One region of the Hyphomicrobium sp. DMF-1 genome, then DNA from elsewhere that is predicted to be linked to it. Evidence: predicted binding sites of a transcription regulator. Region 1 holds the regulator's gene; the other holds the start of a gene.
The links. The regulator LexA, encoded in region 1, represses DNA repair genes until DNA is damaged. The targets are predictions, from matches to a motif close to TGTTCNNNNTGTGTTCNG.

Region 1 (8,257 bases):
GACGGGTGGACGCTCCGGCACCTACGAAGCGCCCAAACGCGAAAGCGGATCCTGACGCCATGACACTTCTCTCCGCCGACGCTGCCCTCGCCCGTATCCTGGATGGCGTCGCGCCGCTTCCCGAGGAAACGGTTCCTGTCGAGCAGGCGGACGGGCGGGTGCTCGCACGCGATCTCGCGGCAACCCTCACGCAGCCGCCGTTCGATGCGTCGGCGATGGACGGCTATGCGGTGTACGGCGATGCGGCCGCTAAGCCGGGAGACCGCTGGACGGTGATCGGCGAGTCGGCGGCCGGCCGCGGCTTTGCGGGCTCCGCCGCTCCGGGTCAGGCGGTGCGCATCTTCACAGGCGCGCCCCTGCCCGCGGGCTGCGGCACCGTCGTGATCCAGGAAAACGTCGCGCGCGAGGGCTGCGACATCGTCGCGACGGATGCTACTCCGGCCAAGGGCAACATCCGGCCCGCGGGGGTGGATTTCGCAGCCGGCATCGTCGCGCTCCGGCGTGGGCGCCGCCTCGATCCTCATGCGCTGACACTCGCAGCCGCCATGGGGCACGCCTCGGTGCCGGTGACGCGCCGCCCTGTGGTCGCGATCCTGGCGACGGGAGACGAGCTCGTTCCGCCGGGCACGCAACCCGGTCCCGATCAAATCGTTTCGTCCAATCCAGTAGGTCTTGCGGCGCTGGTCGAGCGCGCGGGCGGCACGGCGCGGCTTCTCGGCATCGCGCCCGACCGCTTAGATGCTCTCGCCGCGCGTATTGCGGAAGCACGCGGAGCGGACGTGCTCGTCACGATCGGCGGCGCGTCGGTCGGCGACCATGATCTCGTGGGACCTGCCCTGCGCAAGGAAGGCATCGATCTCGCGTTCTGGAGGGTTGCGATCCGGCCGGGCAAACCGCTGATGTTCGGCCATCTCGGAAAGACGCGGGTGCTGGGGCTGCCGGGCAATCCGGTTTCCGCGCTCATCACCGCGCGGGTGTTCCTGGTGCCGCTCGTGCAGGTGATGACCGGGTTGCCTGCGGATGCACAGGAGCGCGAGACCGCGATCCTCACGCAGCCTCTCGACGCCAACGGTCCACGCCTTCATCTGATGCGCGCGAAGCTCGGCCGGAGGCACGACGGCCTGCTCACGGTGGCGCCCATGCCGTCACAGGACAGCTCGCTGCTGACGGCGCTCGCGGAGGCCAACTGCCTCATCCACCGGCCCGTGAATGCGCCCGCCGCCAAGCCCGGCGATACGGTGATCATCGAGCGCCTGCGCGACTGACCGGCTGATCCAGAACGTTGCACTTGCAGAACGTGGCGAGAACGATTAGCGTACATTCACGTTTTGTTTAGGTGAGTCTCGCGCAAAACGTTCGTGGTCGTCGTTTAGGGTTGAGGATCGTAACGGTCCCCCGCGAAAGGATAGCTGCGCGTTCGACGTTGAGGGGCCGGTCTTGCGCGACGCAGGAGCCTTGTCCATTCGAAATGGATGGCCCTTCGAAAGGGATGTTGGAGCGCCGCGTTGTTGGCGCCTCGGCGCGTGATCGGAACAGATATTTTATTGTCTTGGCCTCGCAATGAGGTCTCGCACGGGAGGCACGATGCTGACTTTGAAGCAGAAGGAGCTTTTGCTCTTCATTCATGAGCGCATGCAGGCCGATGGCGTGCCGCCTTCGTTCGACGAGATGAAAGACGCGCTCGACCTCAAATCCAAGTCGGGCATTCACCGCTTGATTACGGCCCTGGTGGAGCGGGGCTTCATCCGCCGCCTTCCTCATCGCGCCCGCGCCATCGAGGTGCTGAAGCTTCCGGAAAGCTCGACGGCCGCGTCTGCCGCCACTGTCGCGACGGTTGCAGCGGAACCCAGGCGGATCGGCTTCCAGCCGAGCGTGATCGAGGGCGCGAAAGCCCGCAACATCATGCCCCCGCCCTCTCATATGATCGACAGCCGAACGGTCTCGGTTCCGGTGATGGGCCGGATCGCTGCGGGCGTGCCGATCTCGGCGATCCAGAACCATACGCACGACATCGCCTGCCCGCCGGATCTGCTCACCAATGGCGAGCATTTCGCGCTGGAGGTGAAGGGCGACTCGATGATCGAAGCCGGCATTCACGACGGCGACACGGTGATCATCCGCCGCTGCGATACGGCCGAGAACGGCGACATCGTGGTGGCACTCGTCGAGCATGAGGAAGCGACCCTCAAGCGCCTGCGCAAGAAGGGCTCGACGATCGCGCTCGAGGCTGCAAATCCCGAATTCAAGACGCGCATTTTCGGTCCCGATCAGGTGGACATTCAGGGGCGCCTCGTGGGGCTCATCCGCCGCTACTAGTCGCGCTCGTCGTCCAACGGCATCTCTTCGGTGGGCTGGTCGCTCGATGGTGACCGGCCCATCGTGTTTTCCGGAGGCGTAACAGGGGCAGGGGCGCGGCGGGGCCTCAACGGGCGCTCTGTCCAAGGCCGCTCGCCCCTCCGGCTCGCGACCGTTTCCACCTTCTCGATCGCCGGTTTCTCGCTCCCCTGCGCCGTCGCAAGATAGATGGCGTGGGTGCCGTCGCGTCTCAACGTGGCGCGATCGAGGACGAGGCGCGGGTGTGCGCAACCCCGGGAGCGCTCGGATCCGCCGATCACGATGTCGGCCTTTTTGCAGTCTTCCGCCGCCGCGGACGGGTGGCGCTCGACGGCGAGCGTAAGTCCTCGCACACCGGCAATGCAGCCCACGCCATCGCAACGAAATGCCGTCCCGCGCATCACGTCGCGGGGGGCGCGCGCATCGCCATCGTGCTCGAGCCAGCGTGTCAACTCGAAGCTGCCAGAGCGTGAGCCCATGGCGGCGAGCGTGCCGTCGCTTGAGCGGAGAGCTACGAGCTCACCCCCGCGTCCGGCGAGGACGTCGGGACGCGGGTCATCTCCCGCCACGACGAGGCCCGCTCCGATGGCGGCGAGGCCGAGCATGCGCCACCGCGTCTGCCAGAGCGTGAGCCACAGGCCTCCCGCGATCATGAGGGCAAAGCTCATATCGGAGATCTTGGGAATGTGCATCACGGCGCCGGGCAGGCTCGCGACCCAGTGAGCGCTTGCGGACATGACGTCGATCCCCTTCGCCATGATCGCGAGGGGCAAGGCTTCGAGGCCGAAGGGCATCATCACGAGCGTCAGCAGCGCCGCCGGCATGACGATCAGGTTGCAGATCGGAACCGATATCAAGTTCGCGAGCAGCGCATACTGCTGGCTGCGGTGGAAGTGATAGGCGCCGATGGGCGCGACGGCGAGGCTTGCGATCACGGTGGAGAGCACGATGCCGCCGAGGAAGAACGCGACGGGGCGAAGCCAGCCCGCAAGCTCCCGCTCACTCGATTGCGACCGCGCCGTCTCATAGGCGGCGATGAGCGACACGACGGCCGCAAACGACATCTGGAACCCGGCGTCGAGCAGGCTTTCGGGCATGACGGCGAGAACGACGAACGCCGCGATCGCGACGTTGCGCATGGCAAGGGCCTGCCGGTCCAGCATCACGGCGGCGAACATGATCGCGATCATGAGAAACGCGCGCTGGGTGGCGACGGACTGACCGGAGATGAGAAGATAGCTGGCCGCGCCGGCGAGCGCTGCGGCGGCTGCCCATTTCTTCGTGGGGAAGCGCAGCGCGATGGCCGGAAACGCGGCGAGCAGAATGCGGATGGACGCGAACACCGCGCCCGCCATGATCACCATGTGCAGACCTGAAATGGAGAGAATGTGCACGAGGCCGGAGTCGCGATAGGCGTCGTTGGTGGCCTCCGTGATGGCGCCGCGCTCCCCGGTGATGAGTGATACGGCGATGGCGCCGGTTTCGCCCGGTACGGCGGCGCGTATGCGCTCCCCGATGCCCTGGCGCAGGCGCTCGAGGGCATCGCGCGCGTTCTGGACGAGGCTCTGGTCGCGCGCCTCCGCCTGCGCGATGATTTCGGCTGGGGCGATGGCGTAACCGGTCGCTCCCAGACGTTGGAACCAGGCCGTGCGGGCAAAGTCGTAGCCGCCCGGCAGTGCGGGGACGGAGGGCGGGCGCAGCGTCGCGCGCAGGCGCACGAGGTCTCCGGGCTTCAAGCCCTCGCGCTCGATCATCACGCGGATGCGGACGCGTTCGGGGCGATCCCCGGGGGCGAGCCCCTTGATGTCGGTCACGCGCAGGGTGATGCGCTCGCCGCGGGCCGGTCTCGGCTCGATCAGCTCGACGATCCCTTTCACCTCGGCCCGGCGGATCTCGTGGCCGAGTACGGGTGCGCGGGTCCATTCGGTGCGCAGCTTGGCGAGGGTGAAGCCGAGGGATGCGGTCAGTACGCCCAGCGCCAGGATGGACAAGAGACCCGCCTTGCGGCTCGCGCTCGCGAGACCCAGCGCCATCATGGGGAGCGCCAGCGCTATCCAGAGGCTTGGCTCGTGCGCGCGGGCAAAGTAGATCGCGATGCCGGTGCCGAGGGCGACGGGGGTCCACACGAACCAGCGGGCACGCTCGCGTTCGAGGCTTTCCCGCAGCCCGCCCGCCTGCGCCAGAACAGGCGAGATCCGCCGCCAGGCCGCGGCGAGCGTGCCTTCCCGCCCTGCACTCTCGGGAGAAACGTCCAATCCCGCCCCCTGCCCCGCGCGTACCTGCCTTGCCCTAGGCCTTTGATTCCGATCTCTTCTTCGCTCGCGAGCCCAGGCCGCTCTTTTCGGCAAGCACACTAGTCTCGCCTTGTGCGGCTATGCTACATGGCGAGCCAATTCACACCAACCCGAGCCGATCATCCATGACCGAGTCCAAACGAACGCCGCCCGGCGCTCCCGTCGTGCGTTTCGCCCCTTCGCCCACCGGCTATCTGCATATCGGCGGTGCGCGCACGGCGCTTTTCAATTGGCTCTACGCCAAGCGCACGGGCGGCACGTTCCTGCTCCGGATCGAGGATACGGACCGCGAGCGGAACAATCCCGAGGCCGTGGCCGCGATCCTGGACGGCGTGCGGTGGCTCGGGCTCGAATGGGACGGCGAGCCGGTCTCGCAGTTCTCGCGTGCGGATCGCCATCGCGAGGTGGCGCTGGCCCTGCTCGAACGTGGCGGCGCCTATCGCTGCTATCTGACGGCAGCCGAGATCGACCAGATGCGGAAGGACGCGGAAGCTGAGAAGCGTCCGCTCACCATTCGCTCACCCTGGCGCGATCGCGATCCGTCGGAGGCACCGGCCGGTCAGCCGTACACGATCCGGCTCAAGGCGCCGCGCGAAGGCGAGACGGTGGTCGAGGATCATGTGCAGGGCCGTGTCGTGTTCCAGAACAAGGAACTCGACGACCTGATCATCCTCAGAAGCGACGGTAACCCGACCTACAATCTCGCCGTGGTTGTGGACGATCACGACATGGGCGTGACGCACGTCATTCGCGGCGTGGATCACCTGACCAACGCCGCACGCCAGTCGCAGATCTATCTCGGCATGGGATGGGCGATCCCCGAATGGGCGCACGTGCCGCTGATCCATGGCGCGGACGGCGCCAAGCTTTCGAAGCGGCATGGCGCTCAGGGCGTCGAGGAATACCGCGCCATGGGCTATCTGCCGGTGGCGCTGCGCAACTATCTTGTGCGTCTCGGCTGGAGCCATGGTGACGACGAGATCATTTCGACGGAAGATCTCATCCGCTGGTTCGACATCGACGACATCAACAAGAGCGCAGCACGCTTCGACTTCAAGAAGCTCGACGATCTCAACGGTCATTATTTGCGCACAACGCCCGATTCCGAGCTGCTTGCCGGAATTCAGGGCATCCTGCCTCATCTCGATTTCGCAGCCCTCTCGGCGATCGCCGTCGATCCCAAGGCGCCGATCAGATCCGACATCGCGCTCGCCCGCGAGGTCGCGGCCCAGGTGCCGGGCGTCACCACAGGGCCGGAGCTGGCGCGCCGCTTCGAGGCCAAGGGATGGGAGCGTCTGCTCCAGGCCCTGCCTTCTCTGAAAGAGCGAGCCAAGACGCTTGCGGAGCTTGTCGGTCAAGCGCTTTTCATCGTGGCCGAGCGCCCCCTTAGTCTAGATGACAAGGCCCAGAAGCTGATGGATGCTGAGGCTCGGGCGATTCTGACGGCTCTCGTGCCGCGTTTCGAAGCCTCCGCCGAATGGACCCCGGGTGCGCTCGAGGCTCTTGTTCGCACGTATGCGGAGGAAACAGGCACGAAGCTCGGCAAGGTTGCTCAGCCGCTGCGCTCCGCCCTCACCGGACGCACGGTTTCGCCGCCCGTGTTCGATGTCATGAGCGTTCTCGGGCGTGAGGAAACCCTCGCCCGGCTTGGCGAACAAATTCGCTGAAGCCGCTTCACAAGCTTCGCTACTTCGTCATTTCGTAGAATTGCATTTCCGCTATACTGCGGTGCAGCATTCGAGCGCCTGCCGCTTTCGGCTGGTGAGTTGATCTGATCCCAAGCACGCGGGTGCTTGATCGAAGGAGACGCGGAATGGGCATTCAAGAAAGCTCAACCTCCAAGGCGGGGGCAAAGGGTCAGGCCGACCTCGTTCTGAAAGGGAAAACGGTCTCACTCGATGTCCGCAGCGGAACGATCGGCCCCGATGTGATCGACATCGCGAAGGTCTATCGCGACACCGGCTGCTTCACCTACGATCCGGGATTTACCTCCACGGCCAACTGCTCCTCGCACATCACCTTCATCGATGGCGACAAGGGCGAGTTGCTCTATCGCGGCTATTCCATCGACGAGCTGGCCGAGAACTCGAACTTCCTCGCCACGTGCTATCTGCTTCTGCACGGCGAGCTGCCGACCAACGACGAGTTCAAGCAGTTCCGCAACACCATCACGCGCCACACGATGGTGCACGAGCAGATGACGCGCTTCTTCACCGGCTTCCGCCGTGACGCGCATCCGATGTCTGTGATGGTGGCCGTGGTCGGCGCGCTCTCGTCATTCTATCACGACTCCACCGACATCAACGATCCGCGTCAGCGCGAGACGGCGAGCCATCGCATGATCGCGAAGATGCCGACGATCGCGGCAATGGCCTACAAGTATTCGATCGGCCAGCCCTTCATCTATCCGCGGAACGATCTCGACTACACGTCGAACTTCCTGCAGATGTGCTTCTCGGTTCCCTGCGAGCCCTACATCGTCAATCCGATCGTGGCGCGCGCGCTGGATCGCATCTTCATTCTTCACGCGGACCACGAGCAGAACGCGTCCACCTCCACGGTGCGTCTCGCGGGCTCGTCGGGCGCCAATCCGTTCGCGTGCATCGCGGCCGGCATCGCCTGTCTCTGGGGCCCCGCCCATGGCGGCGCGAACGAAGCCGCGCTCAACATGCTGGAAGAGATCGGCTCGGTGGACCGCATCCCCGAGTTCATCAAGAAGGCCAAGGACAAGACGTCGGGCTTCCGGCTGATGGGCTTCGGCCATCGCGTCTACAAGAACTACGATCCGCGCGCCAAGGTGATGCAGAAGACTTGCCATCAGGTGCTGGACGAGCTCGACAAGCGCAACGATCCGCTGCTCGCGGTGGCGATGGAGCTCGAGCGCATCGCGCTTCAGGACGAGTACTTCATCGAGAAGAAGCTCTATCCGAACATCGATTTCTATTCGGGCATCACGCTGCGCGCGATGGGCTTCCCCGTCTCCATGTTCACGGTGCTGTTCGCGGTGGCGCGCACGGTGGGCTGGATCGCGCAGTGGAAGGAAATGATCGAGGATCCGGAGCAGCGCATTGGCCGTCCGCGCCAGCTCTATGTGGGACCCGCGCGCCGTCCGTTCCCGAAGCCGGGCTCGTGAGCCTGGCCGCTTCTTCCTAGAGCGGAAGACGGCTCACCGGGCCGCAGATCTTCCGTTCAGCGCATAATCCAGAACGATATCGGCGGCAGCCTCGCTGGGGCTGTCGCCTTCGATATGCATGAGGTGGGGAACCCTCGCGAGGGCAGCAAGCTGGGCGCGTCTTTCGGGCGTATCCGACAGCAGCGGCTCCAGCGCGTCCGCGAGGTTCCGGGGCGAGCTTTTCTCCTGGTGGAATTCCGGGAATGCGTTCTCTCCCAGCACGAGGTTCGCGAGCACGGTGGTGGGCGCCTTGATCATGCGGCGAAGAAACGGCGCCGCGACCGGATCGACACGATAAGCGACGACCATCGGCGTGCCAGCGAGCGCAAGCTCGAGCGTGACAGTGCCCGAGGCCGCAAGCGCCGCTTTCGCAAGCTTGAAGGCGCGATACTTGTCGTCCGGGTCCTCGACGATATGAGCCGCAACCGGCCAGCTCGCACGTCCCTTCTCCACCAGC
Region 2 (8,257 bases), 400 kb from region 1:
GACCCGCACCCCATCACCGACCCCATCGTCAACTACGTGGTTCTCGCCGTCGCCTTCCTCCTCGAAGGCATCTCCGCCGCGCGTGCCATCAAGGAGTTCAACCGCCGGCGCGGCGATACGCCCGTATTCCGCGCGCTCCGCGGCTCGAAGGACCCCGCCCTCTTCACGGTGTTGCTGGAGGATGCGGCCGCGCTCGCGGGCCTCACGATCGCGACCCTCGGCATCTCCATCTCGCATCTCACCGGCTCGCCCACGGCCGACGGCTACGCCTCCGTCGCGATCGGCCTCCTGCTCGGCGCCGTCGCCGCCTTCATGAGCATCGAGATCCGCAGCCTCATTGTGGGCGAGGCGGCCTCTCCCGCCGTGCTGCACGACATCCGCGCCGCCATCGCGGCCGAGCGTGGCGTCGGACGCACCATCAGCGCCATCAACGAGATCCGCAGCATGCATCTCGGTCCCACCGATATCCTGGTGGTGGCCAGCGTCGATTTCGAGGATCAGGCGACCGCGGCCGCCATCGAGGAGGCGACCTCCCGCATCGAGCGCACCATCAAGGCGCAGCACCCGGCCGTTCGGCGCTTCTTCCTGGAAGGCCAGTCGATGCAGGATCACGCCCGCGCCGAGAGGGCGATGACCTCGCCCGGTGGCTCACCAGCCGAGACCGCTCAGGCTCCAGCCTCGCCAGCCCAAACCTTGCCGGCGAAGCAACCCGCCGCCCGGCCACAGGCACCTGCCGCGACACTCACCCTCGCGAGCGATCCGGCGCCCGCAAAACCGCTGAGCCGCAAAGAGCGCAAGCGCCAGAAGAAGCGGCACTAGCGCCGCTCCGGCGAAGGGGATGCCGGTTCGTCGAAAGCAATAGCGGCCGATCTAAAAACGAAAGCGCGCGATCCGAGCTCATCGGTTCGCACGCTCCTGCACCGTTTCGACCATCTTCGGAGCCTCGGAAGCGGCGTATCAGCCCCCGTGCCCTACACTCTCACACGTGCTGCCTGCTTCCGGCTGCCCGCTGCCGTCCCATTAGAACGGAATCTCGTCGTCGAACGGCTTGTCCATGCCGCCACCGCCCTTGGAGCCGCCGCCGCTGCTGCGGGGCGAGCGCTTGGCTTCGCCGCCGCCACCGAACCCGCCGCCGCTGCTGCCACCGCCAAAGCCGCCGCTGTCCCCGCCGTAGTCAGACTGGCCACCTTCGGCGAGGCCGCTCCCGCCTGCGCGGCCATCCAGCATGGTGAGCTGGCCGTTGAAACCCTGCAGCACGACTTCCGTGGAGTAGCGCTCCTGGCCCTGCTGGTCCTGCCACTTGCGGGTCTGAAGCTGGCCCTCGACGTACACCTTCGATCCCTTGCGCAGATACTGCTCGGCGACCTTGCAAAGGTTCTCGTTGAAGATGACGACCGAGTGCCACTCGGTCTTCTCGCGGCGCTCCCCGCTGTTTCTGTCCTTCCAGGTCTCACTGGTGGCGATCCGGAGGTTGGCGATCGGACGCCCGTCCTGCGTGCGGCGGATCTCGGGATCACGCCCGAGGTTTCCGACCAGGATCACCTTGTTGACCGATCCAGCCATATCGAACTCCTTGTTCTTTCGCTTGCGAACGCCTGCAGAGCCGGCGCATCGATGGCCGCCTCGCCGCGGCACCCTCTGCCCGCGACCGGCGACTCAAGTTGCAGCACCCTACCCGTAATAGTGACCCGCCGGGAAACCCGTCGGCGGTTGTCCCCAAAGCTTTCTCCACTGGTGCCACGAAGTTAGGACGGAAACGTTCGCACCAGTTCCGCGCTCGCCGTCGCTTTTCGACCACCCGCGCTGGCGAAATCGCCACAGTTCTTGTTACGTTCTACATCCCGAACGGCGTCTTGGCAACAGCGCAGCCCATCCGCGACCGCCAGTCAGCCTCCGCGCGCGATGTCGGCGGCCGCCGAAAGATCCTTCAGCGTTTTCGGTGCCACCGTCTTCGAAGCCGGGCAGTCCTCGGTCTTGAGGCGGTCGTAGATCGCCGTCAGGTCGCCGCGGAATTCCTGCCGCTGCGCGCGCCGCGCGACGCCCGTCGCCACCGAGCCGTTGCTCCACCGCGGGCGGCACTGCAGCCGCATCAGGTAGTCCGTGATACGCGTCCGGTAGGCATCCGCCACGGGCTGGGCGCCGTTGGAGGCGAGCCCCTGCCACTGCGCGAAATCCGGCGTCGACTCCCACTTGGCCACCTCCGGCAGGTTGACCAGCGGCTCCACCTGCTCCGCGACGCGCGCCTTCACACGCCGGCTCAGGATGCGCTCCAGCGAATACTTGATGTCAGAGACGTCGGTCTCCGTCATCGCCGTGACGGCAACGCCCGAAAGGTCCGCCAGCCCTTCCGGGTCGACGGTCGGCGGCACCGTCCGCCACACCTTGGCCTCTCGCAAGTCAGCGCCGGTGATGCTGGCGCCGATGAGATCGGCCCCGCGCAGAGACGCGCGATAGAGCACGGCCCCGTCGAGCTTGGCGTCACGCAGCTCCGCGAGATCGAGATGCGCGTAGCTCAGCACCGCGCCCGTCATGTCGGCGCTCGAGAAATCCGCCGCGAGCAGGTGCGCACCCGTGAGATCCGCCCCTTGCAGGTTGGCCACCAGGAAATTAGCGCCCTGCGCCTGCACGCCGCCCGTGAGATCCGCCTTGTCGAGCCGGGCCGACGAGAAGTTCGCGCCCTGCAGAAGCGAATAGGGAAGCTCGGCCCCTTCGAGGCGGGCTTCGTCGAGCTTTGCGCCGCGAAGGTCGACGCCGGTCATGTGTGCGCCGTCGAGCCGCGCACGCGTGAACACCGCCCGCCGCGCCGTCGTGCAATTCGCCGCCTGCCGATCCTCGGTGAGGATGAGCTGCATCGCATCCGCGCACGCGAGCCACGCGCCGCGAAGATCGGCGCCGATGAGAGACGCCCCGCGCAGATCCGCTCCCGTGAGGTCCGCCTGGTGCAGGTCCGAGCGGTCGAGCTTCGCGAAACGGAGATCGCGGTCGCGCAGGCTGATGCTGGGCTCGCCCGGCGTCTGTTCCTTGTCCACCACGAGATCGGTATCGATCACCTCGAGATTGCGCTTGAAAATGCCGAGCAGCGATCCTTCGGATCCGAACGTCAGCAGCGGCACCGCATACCCAGCCACGTAGCGCGGCCGCTCGCCCACCTCGTCCTCGTTGTTGAAGCCGAGCATGCGCTGCGTGGTTCGGTCGAGTTGCTCGCCCGGGATCGTCGCGAAGAAGAACGAGAAGATCCACACCGCCAGAAGCACCACGATGGTGGCGACAAAGCTCACCGGATGTGCCGACGTGGTCCGCAGGAACGCCTGCATGAACGACGTCTCGGCCCGCATCAGGAACACGCCGATGGAGATCAGCATGGCGATGTCGACCAGAAGCGCCACGCGATGCGTCCACGTGATGGCCACATCGTGGTACGGCAGGAACACCACCTGGATGTAGATGAGCAGCACCACCGGCAGCACCACCAGCGTCAGCCAGCTCATGCCATGCAGGAACGCGCTCATCACGCGGCTCCGGTACGGCCCCGCGATCGCCTGCACGAAGAAGAAGTTGTTGAGCTCGAGCCGGAGCGGATGCGTGCGCTTGTCCGTCGCTTCGAGCAGCCGGATGGCGTAGTCGAACTCCAGCGTCTCGCGTGCGAGCAGCGTGAGCTGCGACACGAGCCCCAGGTGCATCAGCACGAGTACGATCGGCGCGAACTGGAAAAACTGCTTGAGCTGAATATTGACCTGAAGGATCGGCAGGGAAACCGGCGTTTCGAGCAGCAGATCCTTATGCGTGACGCCTGCTACAGCGATCACCAGGTAGGCCATTATGGCGAGGAAGATCAGCCAGCCCGTATGCGCGGTGTCGCTCGAGCTGTTCACCGCCTCGAGCAGACTGTACGGGTTGACCGGCGTTTCACCCTCTGGCGCGCCACGAGCCAAATCCGTCATTCCGGGAACCCTCGATAAGATACGGGTACTGACATGCGCCGACATTAAAGGAGAAAGTGTGTCCGGAGGCCAGGGCACCAGGTCCCGGCCTGCAGCACTTTTCTTTCGGATTGTTGCCCCCTGGACGCAAAAAGCACGCACCTCGAGTGCCTAGTCCTTTGGCAACACAGGCTTTGGCCGTTGCCGTGGGCGAGAAGGGGCGATAACAGGAAGAGAAGGGTGGTGGATGCGGGGCGCCCGAGGTTGCGCGCAGAGGAAGCCAAGCACGCCGGCCGCTCGCCCCCGCTCACCCGTCAAGCCACAAACCTCGAAACGGATATCTCTCGCGTGTACGACTGTAAGAAGTGCCCCGGGTATTGCTGCTCCTACCCGCTCATTGCGCTCGACAAGCGAGACGTCGAGCGTCTCGCCCGTCATCACGGCATGGAGTTCGAGGAGGCCCGCCGCGCCTTCACGCGCGAGGCCCACGGGCGCAAGTACGCCATGAAGCGCAAGAAGGACCGCCACTTCGGCGCCATCTGCCGCTTCTTCGATACCATGAAGCGCCGCTGCACCATCTACGAGGCACGCCCCTCGGTCTGCCGCTCGTTCCCCGGCAAGGGCCGCTGCGGCTACTACGACTTCCTCACCTTCGAGCGCCGCTCACAGGAAGACCCGACCTGGGTTGCCGTAACAACGAACCGTTAAAGCTTGCTTCGTCGGGACAACAGAAAATAAACACGGAAAATCAAGCAAATGAATTACAGAGATAACTCTGCATAGGAGCAATTTTAAGTAAATTGTTAAACATACATTATTTATGATGCCATCTACGCCCCAGAATGGTATCTGGCGGCCGCGCCCGCGGAAGGCCAACGGTTGAGTGAGCAACGGCCCCGCCGCATGACCAGGGAGACGACCATGAGCCTCATGACGCGCGCCGTAGCCGCTTTCGCCGTGCTTACCGTCGCGGCCATTCCGGTTGCAGCACTCACCATCAAGAACACCTCCGGCAAGGAGGTCTCGGTCGGCGTCGACAACGGATCCGAGGAGGCCGTCTATCAGATCCCGGCCGGCGGCTCCGTGGACGTGACGCAGGATTGCAGCTCCGAATGCGCCGTGACCGGCCCGTGGGGCTTCTCGCGCCTCGTCGCCCAGAACGCCACCATCTCCACCGATGGTGACTCGCTCGTCACCGCCACCGCCGCGCCGCCCGCCCAGGGCTTGGTTCCGCAGAACCCTGTCGCCGAGCCGGCAGACGCCCAGGCCACGGCCGCTACGGCGCCCGATGCCGCGCCCGCCAAGGCCGCCCCCGCGAAGGCCCGCAGCAAGCGCGCGAACAAGCCGCGCTCCTCGAAGCAGGCCCAGAAAGGCCCCGGCGCCGGCAGCTTCCAGATGCTCTTCGAGGGCCCCAAGAAGTAAGCGCGCGCCGCGAGCACCGCATAAAAAACAAATCCGCGGACCGGTATCCGGTCCGCGGATTTTTCATTTCATGGTGGGGAAGACCGCGAGGCTAGCCCGCGGCCGTGCACTTCGTTTCGCACGGCACCTCCTCGCGCTTGTCCACCGTGCCGCGCATCGGCGACATGACCTCGCGATAGCATTTGCCGCCTTCCTTCACCACGCGCACGAGTTGCGTCTTGCTCACGAGCGACTGGCAGACGACCTCGAGGCTCTGCGCAACGCGCACGCCTTGCGGCAAAGCGCCATCGGCACGCGCGGCGCCGATAAAGAGATCGATGAAGCTCGATGAGGGCGGCTCGCCCGGCTTCTGAAGCTGATTGTAGGCAATCCACTCGTAGGTCGCTTTTCCATCAGGCGTCGAGACCTTGAGCGAGATGTCGCCCGTGCTCGCACACGCCCCCGCATCGACCTTCGTTCCCTGCGAGGTGGAAAGCGCCTTGTAGTCGATCTTGCAGTCGATGTTGCGTTCCCAGATCTCGTACTGCTGCAAGCGGTGCGAGACCTGCGTGAACGGAACCTTGTACTGCCAGGCATGATAGGCGGTGATTGCGGTCGGGACCGCGCCCACGATCGTCACCACCAGCGCCGCCGTCTTGAGAAACGGAACGAAGCGCTGCACCGGGCCAAGATGCTGATCGTCGCCCATAGCTCGCTCTGTCATCGGTATCGTTCCCTCGGATATCGTTGCTTGATACGTCATGCACGGCCTGCTTCGTTACGCGAAGTCTCACGCCGGGATGTGACACAGGCTCCCTGAACCGCCGTTGAGCGGAAAGTTCATCTGGCGTTCAGCCCGCCTCTAGGCAGGCGAAGTTAGCGCGCGCGGCGCGCCCTTACCATCGAGTTTACTTAAGCGTAAGGCGCCTTGCAGGCGCCTCGTCCGCGCATACCTGAAAAACACGGTTCCCCCTCGCCTGATCACCCCACAGGCCCGCCACCGAATGGGAGTTCGTCCATGCGCACATCCATGTCATGCCTCGCCCTCTTTCTGATGCTCGCCCCAGCGGTTCCACCCGCGGTCGCCGCCCCCGTGGTCCCGAACGATCCGGCCGTCGCCTCCTCGGACGACGGCAAGTATTTCGACGCTGCGGGCAATCCTACGTACAAGATCGGCAAGAACGGCGAGGTGGACTGGTACACCTTCTCGGGCTACCGCCGCTTCAATGGCTCATGCGAGGTCTGCCACGGCTTCGACGGCTCCGGATCGAGTTTTGCCCCGGACCTCACGGATTCCCTCAAGTCCATGTCGTACGACGATTTCGTGAAGACCGTCGTCGGCGGAAAGCAGGCCGTGAACACCGCCCAGGCGCTCGTCATGCCCGCCTTCGGCACGAACAAGAACGTGATGTGCTACCTCGACGACATCTACGTTTACCTGCGCGCCCGCGCCAACGGCGCTCTCGGCTCCGGCCGGCCGGCCGCCAACGCGCCGAAACCGAAAACGGCAGCCGACAATGAAAACGCGTGCATGGGACCATGAGCCCAAAAGGCTTTTAAATAGAAGCCAAAGCCTCCATTTCAACACGCAAAATCGCGTAGTCGCGATCCCGTAATGGCGCACGCGGACGGTGCCGTCCGCAATGGTGCGTGCTCTTCCTGCTCCTAGATACATGACAATCGCCGGCGCGCGCTAACACGCTGACGTGAAACACCTTCCGTGTCTGCGCGAGCGACAGGTGGCGCGCCTGGCGAGAGGGTAACCAAGAAACAATTGGAGAGGAACCATGCACCATCCCAAAGCCTCCTGGCTTGCCGCCGCTGCCTTCGCGCTCATCGCGTCTCCCGCAATGGCGCTCACCATCGATAACAAGGACAAGGCGGACTTGAAGGTCGGCATCGACGAAGGCAACGTCGAGCACGTGGAAACCGTCGCCGGCGGCAAGTCCGCGGATCTTTCCGCGAAGTGCAAGGACGGCTGTGGCCTCACCGGCCCCTGGGGCTTTTCCTGGATGGCCAAGTCCGGCGACAAGCTCACCTTCAATGACGGCAAGCTGAACGGCGCCACCGTCGTCGAAGGCACCGTGACCCAATAGCGAAGGCATGAAGTCGTTAGCCGCGCTCCCCCCGCGGCTTCGGGCCGGGTGCGAACGTGTGGTCTCTCTCGCGCGCCCGGCCCCTCCTTACGGCCGGAACATAGCAGTCGGCAAAAAAATTGAGCCCCGTCGCGCCTTCAGCCGACCGGGGCTCTTTTTGTCTTCGGTAACCTGCCCAGCTAAGCCGGGCTTATGAGGCGAGGCTCTGGCGCATCGGTCCAGATCTTGACCGGCGTTCCGCCCTCGCATGAAAATGATCAGCAATGAGGTTTGAAAAACCTGGATGCGCGGAGCTTATGCTGCAGCGGCTCTCACCACCCAAGCTTGGACCTCGCTTCAGCGCGGGGTCCGGCGATGTAACCAGGTGGCGTCATGCTCCCTCCATTCGCTGTTGATCCGGCACTCCGAGGACCATGAGAGCGGAGGATCCAGTCAATCCGACGCGGCACACATGATCTGAACGAAGGACGACCATCCTCGCAACCGGGGGGTGCTGTCCGCCACGCGAAACGGACCATCCGGATCCGTCCCAGGGAAGCCACGACAGCGATAGCCGTCACCTATGAGAGTTGGTCCGATAGCCTCGTCTGTCAAGAGCCAAAGGCGTTGAGACGCGCATCCTGTGCCGGCGCCACCCAGCGCCGCGCTCGCACCACCACGCACAAAATCGGCCATCCCATGGAACTCCACGCCATGACGGCCATTAATGTTTGCGTGCGCCTCCAGCATTTTGCGACTTTCGCCAGCCCGCGGTGCGAGCACGCCTAGATCGCAACATCCCTGGACCGCCCGCGTGACATCCGAACACCTCGAAGACCTGCAGCGCCGCATCGCAATCCT

Region 2: the regulator LexA is predicted to act here: its motif matches at 1,820-1,837, upstream of PE058_RS10520 (single-stranded DNA-binding protein).

What each region holds. Positions count from the first base shown of each region.
Region 1 covers NZ_CP115706.1:2,695,153-2,703,409, forward strand. Annotated here, with positions in the region: gene moaC (cyclic pyranopterin monophosphate synthase MoaC) at 1-55, shown strand, start outside; gene PE058_RS12280 (molybdopterin molybdotransferase MoeA) at 60-1,265, shown strand; gene lexA (transcriptional repressor LexA) at 1,585-2,316, shown strand; gene PE058_RS12290 (ComEC/Rec2 family competence protein) at 2,313-4,589, opposite strand; gene gltX (glutamate--tRNA ligase) at 4,754-6,295, shown strand; gene gltA (citrate synthase) at 6,442-7,761, shown strand; gene lpxB (lipid-A-disaccharide synthase) at 7,795-8,257, opposite strand, start outside.
Region 2 covers NZ_CP115706.1:2,292,330-2,300,586, reverse strand. Annotated here, with positions in the region: gene PE058_RS10525 (cation diffusion facilitator family transporter) at 1-819, shown strand, start outside; gene PE058_RS10520 (single-stranded DNA-binding protein) at 1,021-1,563, opposite strand; gene PE058_RS10515 (pentapeptide repeat-containing protein) at 1,887-3,941, opposite strand; gene PE058_RS10510 (YkgJ family cysteine cluster protein) at 4,269-4,628, shown strand; gene PE058_RS10505 (hypothetical protein) at 4,842-5,342, shown strand; gene PE058_RS10500 (hypothetical protein) at 5,434-6,045, opposite strand; gene PE058_RS10495 (c-type cytochrome, methanol metabolism-related) at 6,376-6,864, shown strand; gene PE058_RS10490 (hypothetical protein) at 7,109-7,417, shown strand; gene PE058_RS10485 (hybrid sensor histidine kinase/response regulator) at 8,211-8,257, shown strand, end outside.